One region of the Bacillus sp. XF8 genome, then DNA from elsewhere that is predicted to be linked to it. Evidence: a T-box and tRNA genes for the amino acid it is inferred to sense, from the RefSeq annotation. Region 1 holds a T-box; the other holds one or more tRNA genes.
What was found. A T-box is a leader RNA that pairs with one kind of tRNA and senses whether it is charged. The one in region 1 lies ahead of ileS2 (isoleucine--tRNA ligase), so its partner is inferred to be a tRNA-Ile.
Positions count from the first base shown of each region.

Region 2: it has a tRNA-Ile gene. The T-box ahead of ileS2 (isoleucine--tRNA ligase) is inferred to sense a tRNA for this amino acid. The anticodon was not compared.

Region 1 is NZ_JAGDQK010000003.1:114,398-123,133, reverse strand. It holds gene J4P91_RS03790 (YlmH family RNA-binding protein) at 1-311, shown strand, start outside; gene divIVA (septum site-determining protein DivIVA) at 403-909, shown strand; T-box leader at 961-1,185, shown strand; gene ileS2 (isoleucine--tRNA ligase) at 1,260-4,025, shown strand; gene J4P91_RS03775 (TraR/DksA C4-type zinc finger protein) at 4,254-4,583, shown strand; gene lspA (lipoprotein signal peptidase LspA) at 4,707-5,165, shown strand; gene J4P91_RS03765 (RluA family pseudouridine synthase) at 5,170-6,078, shown strand; gene pyrR (bifunctional pyrimidine operon transcriptional regulator/uracil phosphoribosyltransferase) at 6,283-6,825, shown strand; gene uraA (uracil permease) at 6,973-8,256, shown strand; gene pyrB (aspartate carbamoyltransferase) at 8,405-8,736, shown strand, end outside.
Region 2 is NZ_JAGDQK010000005.1:69,817-77,576, forward strand. It holds gene J4P91_RS05675 (MFS transporter) at 1-1,200, opposite strand, end outside; gene sodA (superoxide dismutase [Mn]) at 1,337-1,948, opposite strand; tRNA gene J4P91_RS05685 (tRNA-Ile) at 2,174-2,247, opposite strand; gene J4P91_RS05690 (DUF1189 domain-containing protein) at 2,755-3,522, shown strand; gene J4P91_RS05695 (hypothetical protein) at 3,587-3,934, shown strand; gene ispG (flavodoxin-dependent (E)-4-hydroxy-3-methylbut-2-enyl-diphosphate synthase) at 4,099-5,196, shown strand; gene J4P91_RS05705 (Fur family transcriptional regulator) at 5,295-5,708, opposite strand; gene J4P91_RS05710 (metal ABC transporter permease) at 5,722-6,555, opposite strand; gene J4P91_RS05715 (metal ABC transporter ATP-binding protein) at 6,555-7,325, opposite strand; gene J4P91_RS05720 (YitT family protein) at 7,578-7,760, opposite strand, start outside.

The DNA of each region.
Region 1 (8,736 bases):
CACTCTCCTCTGTACAAGCAGAGAAAGTATTGCGATTGCAAGAAGAATGGAGAGAACAGTCTGGAACTGTTTCATCACTTCGATTAGATGTCCTGCTAGCTGAAATGCTCCATATATCACGGCAAAAAATACAGCCGCTTATAAAAAACGGCCTTGTGAAAGTAAATTGGAAAACGGTTGAGCAAACTGCATACGAGTGTTTTCCGGGTGATGTTTTTTCAGTTAGGGGATATGGCCGGAGTAAATTATTTTCTGTAGAAGGAAAAACGAAACGCGACAAATGGAGAGTTTTGTATGGTATACTAAAATGATTAGTTTTTTAGAAGGAAAATCTCTAATTTTGTCGAAGAAAAGATATAATTAAAAGAGGAAAATTTAGATAACTACTTGGAGGTGGCGTTTGTGCCGTTAACACCATTAGATATTCATAACAAAGAATTTGGTCGCGGATTCCGTGGCTATGATGAGGATCAAGTAAATGAGTTTCTTGATCAGATTATCAAAGATTATGAATTGGTCATTCGTGAGAAGAAAGCATTAGAAGAAAAAGTTGCCCAACTAGAAGGGAAATTAGATCATTTCTCTAACATTGAAGACACGTTAAATAAATCTATCGTTGTTGCACAAGAAGCAGCGGAAGAAGTAAAGCGTAATGCACAAAAAGAAGCAAAATTAATTGTACGTGAAGCAGAAAAGAATGCAGATCGTATCATTAATGAAGCTTTAGTAAAATCAAGAAAAGTTGCATTTGATATTGAAGAGTTAAAGAAACAAGCGAAAGTATTCCGCACGCGTTTCCGTATGCTATTAGAAGCACAGCTTGAAATGCTAAACAACGATGATTGGGACAAATTAATTGAGCTAGAAGAAGAAGTGGACGAGCTGTTAAAGAAAGAAGAAACAGTGTAAGCTTGACGTTTTTCTCATTATTACATATAATTTTAAACAACATATTTATTAAGAAAAACGAAGATAGGGATAAGTACCTTTTTCATACCTTATATAGCGAACTGAGGACGGTGTAAGCTCAGGATAAGGAGATAAATGGGAATATCACCCTGGAGTTCCGCGCTGAACAAAAAAGTAAGCGTAGGCGTATATTCGCGTTAAGAATATAAAGAGGACTTTGTATATACATGCATGGTCTACTAGGGTGGTACCGCGGGAGACTTTCTCGTCCCTTTTTGGGGGATGAGAAAGTCTCTTTTTTATTCCATTTTTTAGGGTCTTTCTTTTATACATTCGAGGAGGAATTGAGCATGGAGTATAAAAACACATTACTAATGCCGAAAACAGAATTCCCAATGCGAGGGAATTTACCAAAACGTGAGCCTGCAATGCAAGAAAAATGGGCTGAGATGAACATTTATGAAAAGGTACAAGAACATACAAAAGGTCGTCCTTTATTTGTACTGCATGATGGTCCTCCATATGCGAATGGTGACATTCATATGGGACATGCGTTAAATAAAGTATTAAAAGATTTTATTGTACGTTACAAATCGATGACTGGATACTGTGCACCATATGTACCAGGATGGGATACACACGGTTTACCAATTGAACAAGCTTTAACAAATAAAGGTGTAAAACGTAAAGAAATGACGGTTGCGGAATTCCGTAAATTATGTGCAGAATATGCATATGAACAAGTAAATCGTCAACGTGAGCAGTTTAAACGTCTTGGTGTACGTGCAGATTGGGATCGTCCATATATTACTTTAGAGCCAGCATATGAAGCGCAGCAAATTAAAGTGTTTGGTGAAATGGCGAAAAAAGGTTACATCTATAAAGGACAAAAACCTGTTTATTGGTCTCCAACAAGTGAATCTGCGTTAGCTGAAGCTGAAATTGAATATAAAGATAAAAAATCAGCATCTATTTACGTAGCATTCCCAGTAAAAGACGGGAAAAACGTATTAGAAGGCGACGAGAAATTTATCATTTGGACAACAACACCTTGGACATTACCAGCAAACTTAGGTATTTCTGTTCATCCAGAACTGGAATACAGCATTGTAAATGTAAATGACGAAAAATATATTATCGCTTCTGAACTATTTGACACAGTTTCTAAAACGTTAGAGTGGGAAAATGCTCAAGTTGTGAAAACGATTAAAGGTAGTGAACTTGAGTATACAGTTGCGAAGCATCCATTCTATGATCGTGATTCTCTAGTTATGCTTGGTGAGCACGTTACAACAGATGCTGGTACAGGTTGTGTACATACAGCGCCTGGACATGGGGAAGACGATTTCCTTGTTGGTAAACAGTATGGCTTAGAAGTTCTTTGCCCAGTTGATGATAAGGGTGTATTAACAAGTGAAGCACCTGGATTTGAAGGGCTATTTTATGATAAAGCGAATAAGCCAATCACAGAAAAACTAGAAGAAGTTGGCGCATTATTAAAACTAACATTTATTACGCATTCTTATCCACATGACTGGAGAACGAAAAAACCAATTATCTTCCGTGCGACAGCGCAATGGTTTGCATCTATTGAAGTGTTCCGCAGCGAATTATTACAAGCGGTTGAAGAAACAAAATGGGTACCAGCATGGGGTGAAACACGTCTTCATAATATGGTTCGTGACCGTGGTGACTGGTGTATTTCTCGTCAACGTGCGTGGGGTGTACCAATTCCTGTCTTCTATGCAGAGAATGGCGATCCAATTATTACAGATGAAACAATTAATCATGTAGCAGATTTATTCCGTGAGAACGGTTCTAACGTATGGTTCGAACGTGAAGCGAAAGATTTATTACCAGAAGGATTTACACATCCATCTAGTCCAAATGGCGAATTCCGTAAAGAAACAGACATTATGGATGTATGGTTTGATTCAGGTTCTTCTCACCAAGCTGTATTAGAAGAGCGTGACGATCTGCAGCGTCCGGCTGATTTATACTTAGAGGGATCTGACCAGTACCGTGGTTGGTTTAACTCTTCATTATCAACAGCAGTTGCAGTAACAGGTAAAGCACCGTATAAAGGCGTTCTAAGTCACGGATTCGTACTAGACGGTGAAGGTCGTAAAATGAGTAAATCTATTGGAAACATTGTTGTGCCGAAGAAAATTATGGATCAATTAGGCGGAGATATTTTACGTCTATGGGTATCTTCTGTTGATTATCAATCTGATGTACGTATTTCAGATGATATTTTAAAACAAGTTGCAGAAGTATATCGTAAAATCCGTAACACATTCCGTTTCTTATTAGGAAACTTAGCTGACTTTAATCCAAGTCAAGATGCAGTAGCAGCAGCTGAACTACGTGAAGTGGATCGTTATATGCTAGTGAAATTAAATGACTTAATTACAAAAGTAAAAGAAGCATATGAAACATATGATTTTGCGGCAGTATATCATGCAATTCATAACTTCTGTACAATTGATTTAAGTTCATTCTATTTAGACTTTGCAAAAGACATTTTATACATCGAAGCTGCAAATCATCATGACCGCCGTGCAATTCAAACAGTACTTTATGATGTTCTTGTTGCATTAACAAAGCTTGTAACACCAATCTTACCTCATACAGCTGATGAAGTATGGCCATATATTCCTGGTGTTACTGAAGAAAGCGTTCAGCTAACTGATATGCCAGAAGCTGTAGAAGTAGAGGGTGCTGAAGCGCTAAAAACAAAATGGGATGCATTTATGACACTTCGTGACGATGTATTAAAAGCGTTAGAAGTGGCGCGTAATGAAAAAGTAATTGGTAAATCGCTTAATGCGAGCATTACTTTATTCCCAACTGCGGAAATGAAACAAATGTTAGAGTCTATTAGTGAAGATTTAAAACAATTGTTTATTGTTTCTGAGTACAAACTTGGTGGAACAATGGAAGAAGCGCCAATCGATGCTCCGAAATATGAGCATACAGCTGTTGTTGTAGCGCAGGCAACTGGTGAAACATGTGAACGTTGCTGGGTTGTTTCTGAAACAATTGGTAAAGATGCTGAACATGAAACATTATGTGAGCGTTGTGCAACAGTAGTAAAAGAAAACTATGTAAAATAATGATGTGATAAAAAACTGACTGCTATTACGGTAGTCAGTTTTTTGCATTCAGTAGGGATTTTTCTTAACAGCTGGCAGATGTATGGAAAGTTCGATTGCTTATAGATTTTCTATCAGGCAGGATGAAGTGATTTTTAAGTACTTTCCTATGAAGGAAAAATGTGTGAGCGGTAAGTGAGAAAATTTCGGACACACTAACGGTACATTGCAGCCGGGAGGAATGTACACGTGAATGACATCTACATGGAAATCAAAGAAGAATTGCAATTGATGAAAAAAGAATTACAGGAGCGACTGGCAAAAGAAGCGATGCACACGTACCGTATGGAATTCGGACAAGAACTAGGTTATGAAATGAAGGAAGATGCGAAAAAGAAATTATTTTTACATGATATAAGAGAAGATTTAAAAGATGTTGAACGAGCATTATTTAAAATGGAAATCGACATGTATGGAATTTGTGAAGAAACTGGAAAATATATTCCTGTAAAGCAAATGCAAAGGATGCCAACAGCTCGTACAATTCATGAATTTTTATATGAGAAAGTAAATGTCTGATAGGCACAACGATATTATATTACCTTTTTTCGTTTTATTTTATTCTTCCGTAAAGGTTCATTGTGAAAAGACGGTAGCTATGCTAAAATTTTGAGGTACACTGTCTTTGTGGGGGAAATGAAAATGATATATTATTTAATAGCCTTATTTGTCATTGCCATCGATCAAGTATCGAAATGGTTAATTGTAAAGAACGTGGAATTAGGTACAAGTATCCCGATTATCGATAATGTATTATACATAACATCACATCGGAATAGAGGAGCTGCCTGGGGCATTTTAGAAAATCAAATGTGGTTCTTCTATATTATTACAGTTGTTTTTGTAGGATTTATCGTATTTTATATGAAAAAGTATGCAAAAACAGATAAGCTCCTAGGGATTTCATTAGGTCTTATTTTAGGCGGAGCAATTGGCAATTTTATTGATCGTGTATTTAGACAAGAAGTGGTGGATTTCATTCACGTGTATATTTTTTCATACAACTATCCGGTATTTAACATAGCTGACTCAGCTTTATGTATTGGAGTTGTATTAATTATTATTCAAACATTATTAGAAGGAAAGAAAATGAAGGAGTAATTGAATGAGCGAAGTAGTACAAGTAACAGTTGCAGAAGAACAAAAAAATGAACGGATTGATAAATTTGTTGCTGGTGTAAACAATGAGTGGTCACGTACTCAAGTGCAGCAATGGATTAAAGATGGTGTTGTAACCGTAAATGGAAATACCATCAAAGGAAATTATAAAGTAAAAGCAAATGATGAAATTGCAGTAGCAATTCCAGAACCAGAAGAGCTTGATATTTTACCAGAAGACATGAATTTAGAAATTTATTATGAAGATGCAGATGTACTTGTTGTGAATAAGCCACGTGGTATGGTTGTACACCCAGCTCCTGGACATACAAGTGGTACACTTGTAAATGGATTAATGCATCATTGTAAGGACCTATCAGGGATTAACGGTGTAATGCGTCCTGGTATTGTTCACCGTATTGATAAAGACACGTCTGGTTTATTAATGGTTGCTAAAAATGATATGGCACATGAATCTCTTGTAAATCAGCTTGTGGCAAAAACAGTAACAAGACGATATAAGGCGATTGTTCACGGTGTAATTCCACACGATAAAGGAACAATTGATGCACCGATTGCTCGGGATAAGAAGGATCGTCAAAGTATGACGGTTGATGAAAATGGGAAACACGCTGTTACGCATTTTCAAGTATTAGAACGATTTAAAGATTTCACGCTTGTTGAATGTCGTTTAGAAACGGGACGTACACATCAAATTCGTGTTCATATGAAATATATTGGATACCCGCTTGCGGGAGATCCGAAATATGGTCCGAAAAAAACATTAGATATAAATGGACAGGCACTTCATGCAGGAATTTTAGGATTTGATCATCCTCGTACAGGCGAATATATCGAATTTGAGGCGCCTGTACCAGCGGTATTTGAAGAAGTCTTAAATGTTTTACGAAAATAGTATTGACAAAATGAGTAAAAACTGCGATACTAACAACAGTTAAATAATGATCCTTTAACACAGCCCCGTGAGGTTGAGAAGGTAACGGTTTGAAATACTTAGGGTATGCTTGTACCCTTTTTTCAAAAGTCCTCTCGCACACGTTGAGAGGACTTTTTTTATACCATCCCTCTCACGCAAGAAAAAAGCTTGGAGGTGTAGAGCATGAAAGAGAAAGCTGTCGTTTTAGATGACCAAATGATTCGCCGCGCTTTAACACGCATCAGTCATGAAATTGTGGAACGTAATAAAGGTGTTGATAATTGTGTTCTTGTCGGAATTAAAACACGTGGTATCTTTATTGCACAGCGTTTAGCAGAACGCATTGGTCAAATTGAAGGGAAAGAAATAGAAGTAGGTGAGTTAGACATCACATTGTATCGTGATGACCTAACACTACAATCTAAAAACAAAGAACCACTTGTAAAAGGTTCAGATATTCCTGTAGACATTACGAAGAAAAAAGTCATTCTTGTCGATGATGTATTATATACAGGAAGAACAGTTCGAGCAGCAATGGATGCTCTTATGGATTTAGGTAGACCATCACAAATCCAACTGGCTGTTCTTGTAGACAGAGGTCATCGTGAATTACCAATTCGCGCTGATTATGTAGGGAAGAACATTCCAACGTCAAGTGAAGAACGTATTGAAGTTGATTTGCAAGAGACAGATCAGCAAGATCGAGTAAGTATATACGATAAGTAAAGCCCTTTTAAATGTAGTCCCGTGAGGCTGCCAAAGGGTCTTGACTTTCGTATGTCAAATTTGACATACGAAAGTATAGGACTCTTTGTGCACAGGGCGCAAAGAGTTTTTTTATTGCAAAGTTTTAAACTGAAGGAGGATGTAACAATGGAGCAAAAGCCAGTGTTAGACATTCATGAAGTACCGAAACCGGGAAAATGGTTATTTTTGAGTATACAACATTTGTTCGCGATGTTTGGATCAACAGTGCTTGTTCCGTTCCTAACAGGACTGAATCCATCAGTAGCTTTAATCTCAAGTGGGTTAGGAACACTCGCGTTTCTACTTATAACAAAAGGTCAAGTACCAGCATATCTAGGGTCATCATTCGCGTTTATCGCACCGATTATAACGGCGAAGACTGCAGGGGGACCAGGAGCGGCAATGCTTGGTGGTTTACTAGCAGGACTTGTGTATATCTTGATTTCACTTGGAATTAAGAAATCGGGATCAGCGTGGATTATGAAGTTACTTCCACCGATTGTCGTTGGTCCAGTTGTAATGGTTATCGGATTAGCATTAGCGCATACAGCAGTTAATATGGCAATGAATGATACGGATGGTAAGTATAGTTTTACACACTTCTCAGTGGCATTAGTAACACTTGCAATTACAATCATTTGCTCGATATTTGGAAGAGGATTTTTCAGTATCATACCAGTCTTACTCGGGATTATCGGAGGATATATCTTCGCTTACTTCCAAGGGCTAGTGGATTTAAAGCCAGTGGCTCAGGCAAAATGGTTTGATGTACCAGATTTTGTAGTACCATTTGTAACTTATACACCAGAGTTTTCATGGAAAATCGTACTCTTAATGGTACCAGTTGCTCTAGTGACGATTTCAGAACACATTGGGCACCAAATTGTGCTAGGAAATGTTATTAAAAGAGATTTAATTGAAAAACCAGGTTTACATCGTTCAATTTTTGGCGATGGTCTAGCCACATTAATCGCATCAGTAATTGGTGGACCACCAAATACAACATACGGTGAAAACATAGGTGTACTGGCAATTACGAGAGCTTACAGTGTATATCTATTCATCGGATCAGCGGTCTTCGCGATTATGTTCGGATTTATCGGTAAGATTTCAGCACTGATTCACTCGATTCCAACACCAGTTATGGGGGGCGTATCAATCTTACTCTTTGGAGTAATTGCATCAAGCGGTTTACGCATGATGGTAGATGATAAAACAGACTTAAGCGACAAACGAAACTTAATGATTGCATCAGTGATTCTTGTAATCGGTATTGGTGGTGCGGTACTTCATGTCGGAGAATCATTCCAAGTAGAAGGAATGGCACTTGCAGCAATTGTAGGTGTACTGTTAAATCTACTGTTACCAGAAATGAAACAAAAACAACAATCTAAGCAGATTGCTTCATAAAAACAACCTTTTAATTCAGTCCTGTGAGACCGAAAAGGGTGGCTTCTTTCTTGCACCCTAGTCTCACATGACTAGGGTATTTTTATGCGAATATTGTTATATAAATACAAAAATGTTATCATAAAAATCAGAAAGATGAGGGATGACAATGAGCCATTTGTTAACGATGAGTGAATTATCGAAAGAAGAGATTTCAGAAATCCTAAAAGACGCAGAAGATTTCGCAAATGGAAGAGGTAAAAAAATAACAGAGCAAACATTTGTAGCGAACTTATTCTTTGAAAATAGTACGAGAACAAAGTTTAGCTTCGAAGTTGCTGAGAAGAGATTAGGACTAGATGTGTTAAACTTCTCAGCAGATTCATCTAGCGTACAAAAAGGAGAAACATTATACGATACGATAAGAACACTAGAATCAATCGGAACAAAAGCAGTAGTCATCCGCCATCAGCAAGATCGCTACTTCGATGAGCTAAAAGA
Region 2 (7,760 bases), on a different contig from region 1:
TTTGACATTTCTAACAGCAAAATAAATAAGTAAATGTCCAGCTCCGAGAATACATAATAAAACAGGTAAGCTTTTTTCTGGTGAAAAAAATGATACCGCACATAAAAAACTTAAAATGGAACATATTCTCCCGCCGTTCAGCCATAGCTCTCGTACAACGATATACTCCACACGCCACTCTCTCGCCTGCCTTGCTCTTCCAATTACATCATATGTCATAGAACCATATGGAACGAGTAAAATTGGATAGGCAATGGCGATACATGCTGCATAAATGAGTAGTTTTACATATGTAACATGAAAAATAACTAAAAATACAACGACATACAAAATAATTCCACCAAGTAAAATCGCTTTTTTTCTCCATTCCTTTTTTAATATACGCGCAACAAAATAGTAGCATATAAAGGATACAGCTGAATTGACTAAACTATACTTTCCTAGCCCAAATTCACTTCCTGATGCTAAATAGACGTATACAGAAATAACAAAAACGAACGTTCCTTCTCTCAATCCTTGAAAAAAGTGTGCTCGGGTAATCCTTCCCCAGTTTTTATCAATCTTACGTTCTTTCAAAACTTGAACAATTTCATAGCGCCCTTCACATTCTCTTTTTGATAAAAAGAAACTTATGACAACAGCAACTGCAAATAAAGTTAGGGAAAGAAAAAAGATAACCGTATAACCGGTCCACTTCTCCATACGCGAAATCGTATACCCCGCTGCTATTGGCCCAATCATTCCAGAGAAGGATGTTAGCAGGCCGAGAAAACCGTTAAAAAAATCACGTGTTTCAGGCTCAGTAATTTCAAACGTCAACAAATTAAATGCCAGCCAATAAAAACCATATCCAATTCCTAGAAGACCACCAAGTAATAAAATATAATGTGAAGCATGCGTTCCCGCGAGTAAAACAACAATAAAAAAAGTCGCTAATGTTCCTACACCGATTCGCAGTAAAATGGCACGATCTATCCGCTTTGCCAATTTTCCTGCAAAAAGAAATGTTAATGGTTGCAATACAACGCTTGCTAAATTATACAATCCAAGGTTCAAATAGTTTTGCGTTTGTTTCCATAAATAAATGTTAACAAACGTGTTGGACAAAGAAATCGCGAGCGTGTATAATCCCCCCATAACAAGTAACAATACTAAATCACGATTCACCTCGACATCGCCAATTACATGTTTCCACTTCATAGATAACTCTCCTTTACTTCATGTTCTAGTCTTCCAAAGACCGACGCAATTATGTAAAAGAAAGCATACAAAAAAGCTAGGAGAATATTCCCCTAGCTTCTTCAATATCGACTGACATAAAACGGAATAAGCGATATTATTTAGCTTCTTGGTAACGTTTTTCAGCTGCGTTCCAGTCTACAACGTTCCAGAATGCACCGATGTAGTCAGGACGACGGTTTTGGTAATGTAAGTAGTAAGCATGTTCCCAAACGTCTAAACCGATAACTGGAGTTTTACCTTCTGTTAAAGGTGAATCTTGGTTTGGAGTGCTTGTTACTTCTAGCTCACCATTGTTTACTACTAACCAAGCCCAACCAGAACCGAAGCGAGTTGCACCAGCTTTTGCGAATTCTGCTTTGAATGCATCAAAGCTACCGAATTTCGCTTCAATTGCAGCTGCAAGTTCACCTACTGGTTGTCCACCACCGTTTGGAGATAGAATTGTCCAGAAGAAAGTATGGTTCGCATGTCCGCCACCATTGTTACGTACTGCAGTACGAATTGCTTCTGGTACTTCATTTAAGTTTGCAACTAATTCTTCAACACTTTTGTCAGCTAGTTCTGCATGACCTTCTAATGCAGCATTTAAGTTTGTTACGTAAGTGTTGTGGTGTTTTGTATGATGGATGTTCATTGTTTCTTTATCAAAGTGAGGTTCTAAAGCATCATACGCATAAGGTAAATTTGGTAATTCATGTTTTGCCATTGTTACATTCCTCCCATTTTATGTATTGCCAAAATAAATTGGCATACAACTTCATTTTACCCTAATTGCCATAGGGTGAAAACAAATTAAATCACATTTTCTTGCTATCATTAACGTAGCAAAATCCCCATTTCTTTTCAAACAAAATGCTCATACATTTCGTAAAAAAAAGCTTCCTTCTACAAGGAAGCTTCTCGTCTACATGATAAACATGCGAAATGGATATGGACCCTGTAGGACTCGAACCTACGACCGGACGGTTATGAGCCGTCTGCTCTAACCAGCTGAGCTAAGGGTCCAGAATTATGTATACAGCGGTGACTGAAATTCAGATTCATCACCAAGTCTCCACAGAACATTCATAAAAGCTGCAAACTGCGAGACATATTGATTAAGAAAGGTAAGATAAATTTACCATATAAAAAAGAAAAGTGTCAATTGTATTTTTACCTTCCTCCTCTCACTAATGGTTAACTCTCACCAATTCCACTGTTACTGGCAGTTTATCTTTTTTGCTTTCCGTTATATCTTAAAACAATTTTTTACTGCAAGTGAATCATTAACAAAGATTTTTTATCCCGCATTAACGGACAGTAAGCCCCCGATTCGTGAGGGCTAATAATCAGTGGAGGATGAAGAAAACCTCTACTGATTAAAATTTCACTTTATATAGCAAGTCTTCTATACAGTCCAATTATGGAGTATTAACTTTATTTCACGCGATATAGCTTGTGGTTCTCTAGATTCTTACGTTACAATGATTTTATGCATCAACCTATCATACATATAGCAAAGGAAGTGAATATATGTCCATATTTACTCAACTAGTAAAAAGTTTGTATTCGCCAAAAGACATGGCGCTTTTTCGTTTTCAAAAAATGGGAAAAACGATTCTATATATCATGTTATTGTGTTTACTTGCGACGATCCCAAAAACTTTTACATTTGGAAACTTCGTACAAGATGTCGTATCTTCTGTACATCAATCAATTGAAAAAGATCTCCCTGATTTTAAAATTGAGAATGGCGAGCTTCATGCTGACATCAAAGAACCTATTATAAAAGAAGATGGAGATTTTATTTTCGTATTTGACCCTAATGCAACAGATACGAATGCATATACAAATAAACAAGGTGTATTCGTCTTAAAAGATAAAGTCGTATCTATTAATAACAATCAAACACAAAGTCAAGCTTACAGTGACTTCGGCAATGGGACATTTGAGAAAAAAGATATCCAAGGCATTGTATCAGCCGTTGATAATATCTATCCATTCCTCATGTTTGGTGTTGGAATAGCCATTTACTTGTTCCAATTATTTATTTCATTCCTAGGCACAACCATTTTAGCCTTTGTCGGTTCAGCAATGGTTGGTCAACGAAAGGTATCTTACAAACAAGTTTGGACATTAACAGCTTACAGCTATACAATTCCAACCATTTTCTTTATGATTATGAATTTATTAAACATAATTGTGCCAGGAACATTTCTTCTGTACACTGCCATCATTTTAATTGTTCTGTACTTAACAATTAAAGAAATACCAAAACCGAAAGAAAAACACGAACTATAAAAAATGCCATTTTGGCATTTTTTTTTTGGACAAGCATATATTTCCTAACAAAGGAGTGAGAAATATGAAGAGACTTAGTGCATTCTTACTTGTGCTTGTTCTCGGTTACGTGTTTTATTACGATATAAAAATTGGTACTTTACCAATGTTAAGTTCATACAAAAAAACAACAGCTGCCCAAACTGTAAAAAAAGAAAATGTTGAGACAAAAGCAAAAAAAGAAACAGATGCACAGTATAAAGCGATTGAAGTAAAAACAGGAGACACTGTTTTATCCATTACAGAAGCGATTAACAAGAAAAAAGTTCCTTCTATTGAAACGGTAATCGATGATTTTAAACAATTAAATAAAAATACATCTTCTACAAAAATTCAAATCGGAAAATCTTACAAATTCCCGTTATATCAATGAACCATCACTTAATCCTTGTCAATTACATAAAGGCGCTGATACAATAGTAAAAGTGAAACCGAGCATATAGGTTTCTATTGCTTCATATCACATATACTATATTTGATATGAAGGGCAAAATAAGAAACTTCTTTTATAAGGAGAGCGATCTATTCGTGAATGAAATGACTCATCGTACAAAAACACGTCCTGTTAAAGTCGGTAATTTAACAATTGGCGGTAATAATGAATTAATTATACAAAGTATGACAACAACAAAAACGCATGATGTAGAAGCAACTGTTGCTGAAATCAAACGTTTAGAAGAAGCAGGTTGTCAAATTGTCCGCGTTGCTGTTCCAGACGAACGCGCAGCAAATGCTATTGCTGATATTAAAAAACAAATTAACATCCCACTTGTTGCCGATATTCACTTTGATTATCGTCTTGCTTTAAAAGCAATTGAAGGCGGCATTGATAAAGTACGTATCAACCCAGGAAACATCGGGCGCCGTCATAAAGTAGAAGCGGTTGTAAATGCTGCAAAAGAACGCGGTATTCCAATTCGTATTGGTGTAAATGCTGGTTCATTAGAACGTCATATTTTAGAAAAATATGGATACCCTACTGCAGATGGTATGGTTGAAAGTGCACTGCATCATATTAAAATTTTAGAGGACTTAGATTTCCATGATATTATCGTATCAATGAAAGCCTCTGATGTTAACTTAGCAATTGAAGCTTATGAAAAAGCAGCTCGTGCTTTTGATTACCCATTACACTTAGGTATTACAGAATCCGGAACACTATTTGCCGGAACTGTAAAAAGTGCTGCCGGTCTTGGAGCAATCTTAAGTAAAGGTATCGGAAATACACTTCGTATTTCATTAAGTGCTGATCCAGTGGAAGAAGTAAAAGTTGCTCGCGAATTGTTAAAATCATTCGGTCTTGCATCGAACGCTGCGACGCTTATTTCTTGTCCAACATGCGGTCGTATTGAAATTGACCTTATCAGTATTGCAAATGAAGTAGAAGAATACATCTCTACACTGAAAGTACCAATTAAAGTTGCTGTACTTGGCTGCGCTGTAAACGGCCCTGGTGAAGCTCGCGAAGCTGATATCGGTATTGCTGGCGCACGCGGAGAAGGTTTATTATTCCGTAAAGGAAAAGTCGTTCGTAAAGTACCGGAAGAAACAATGGTAGAAGAACTCAAGAAAGAAATTGATGTAATTGCCGCTGAAATGGCTGCAAATCAAGAAAAAGAAAAACAAGAGCAATAATAAAAACGGCTGTCTGGATGTTACCAGGTAGCCGTTTTTATTATATGTTTGTAAGAAAACTAAAATAAAAGCTCGTCAGTTTCGTAACTGACGAGCTCTTACTTTGCACACTTCGGGCAACGCCCATATATTTCAAACTTATGCCCCGTTACCTCATATCCTTTAAAATCTTTATTCATAAAATCCATTGGACAGGAAGTAATTTCTTTTGTACCACCACAATCCAAGCAAATGAAATGATGATGATGTTCCATAATAGAACATGTAAACCGGAAATGTTTTTCTCCATTTAGTTCTGTTTGTTCTAAAACACCAATTTCAGCAAATACCGTTAAATTACGATAGATGGTATCAAAACTTAGCCCTGGGTAATCATCCTTCATATGCTCTAAAACATCTTTTGCAGTTAAATAACGATTATGAGCCGCAAATAAACGTAACATTTCTTCCCTTTTTCCAGTGTGTTTATAGCCTTTTTCTTTCATAAGGCGTAAAGCTTCTGTCAGATTCATAACTATCCCTACTTTATGCAGTTTTTTTCTTCTTCCATAAGATTGCACCGATTAAAATAAGAACCGCTAGCATAACAATTGTACCACCTGGAGCTAAATCAAGCTGATAAGAAGCGAACAGCCCACCTATCACGGAAATTTCACCAAATAAAATGGAAAAGAAAATTGTTTGTTTAAAACCTTTTGCGATGCGGATACTTGCTGCAACTGGTAACGTCATTAAAGATGATACAAGAAGAACCCCAACAACACGCATTGATACCGCAATAACAAGCGCAACTAAAATAATAAAAATAAAGTGAATCCATTTTGCACGAAGTCCTGTTGATACAGCATATTCCTCGTCAAATGATAATAAAAATAACTCTTTATATAATAAAATGATCGTTGCAATAACTACGATTGCTACAATACCAATAAGAATTAAATCTGTGTTCGTTACAGCGCTCACACTACCAAATAAATAACTAAATAAATCCGTATTAAATCCATTGGCAAGCGAAATGAAGATAACTCCAATTCCCATCCCTGCTGAAAGAATAATCGGAATCGCTAATTCTTGATAATGTTTATATACAGTACGTAATTTTTCAATTAATAGCGCTCCACCTATTGAAAAAATCATCCCCATATATAACGGATTTAAAAATCCACCTGTAAAAATTGTTTTTTCCAGCAACAAACTTGCGGCAATCCCTGATAATGTCACATGACTCAATGCATCTGCAATCAGTGACAAACGGCGAATGACAACAAATACACCAATTAATGGAGCCACAAGTCCTATTAAAATACCAGCGTATAAAGAATTACGTAAAAAATCATATTGTAAAAAATCCTGTATCATTATATCCTCCCGTGATGCTCATGATCATGCTCTAAACGATGAACATGATGTCCATATAAAATCGACATTTCCGCATCTTCTAACTCTCGGAATTTCTCAACATTTCCATGGAAATGTAAATGCTGATTTAAACAGGCAACATGCGTCACCTTCTCTGTTATAGCCCCCATATCGTGTGTAACCAGAATCAGTGTAATGCCTAGTTTTTTATTTAAATCTTCTAGTATCTCATAAAAGCTCTCTACACTCTTTATATCAATCCCCACTGTAGGCTCGTCCAAAATCAGTAATTCTGGGTTGCTTACAAGCGCACGTGCGATAAATACACGTTGCTGTTGCCCACCGGAAAGCTCTCCGATGTTACGATTTTGAAATTCACTCATTCCTACATCTGAGATTGCCTTTGTGACCTTTTCTTTATCTTCTTTCTTCAAGAAACGAAATAGACCCTTTTTTGAAACAAGTCCCATTGAAACAACTTCAAAGACAGTCGCTGGAAAACCAGAATTAAAGCTGTTAGCCTTTTGTGAAACATAACCAATTTTATTCCACTCTTTAAATTTCTTACTATCAATATCAAATAACCGAATACTTCCCTTCTTCGGCTTCAACACACCTAATATACACTTTAATAAGGTCGATTTACCAGATCCATTAGGCCCAACCAAACCTAAAAAAGCCCCCTTGGGAACTTGCAAATTAATATCTTCTAACACATTTCGATCTTCATACCGAAATGTCAGCCCTTCTATTTCCAACATATTATTCATAGCATCTCACCTATTTTAATTCAGAATGATTCCGATTTATTTCTATTTGAATTATAGTATAGCTTATTATAGTTGTAAACTAATCTGCCCCAAAATATATTCTTTATTTAAGGCAACCTTATTATTATAACAAAAAGCAGAGAAAATCTCTCTGCTTTTTAAATTCAAAAATCATAACAAAGATAGCTGTCACATTTCTTCTTGCGCCCGGACCGATTGACTCTCTTTCGTTTCTTTTTTGAATACGTATTTTTAATGAATTGCTGATTTAAATTTACCGCCATTTGTCTCTTGCGTGCTCATAATTGTAATAAAGGCATTTTCATCAATTTCATGAACAATTGATTTTAATTTCGTTACCTCAAGGCGTGTAACGACTGCATAAATTACCTCTTTTTCTTTATCTGTATAACCACCCTTAGCAACAAGTTTCGT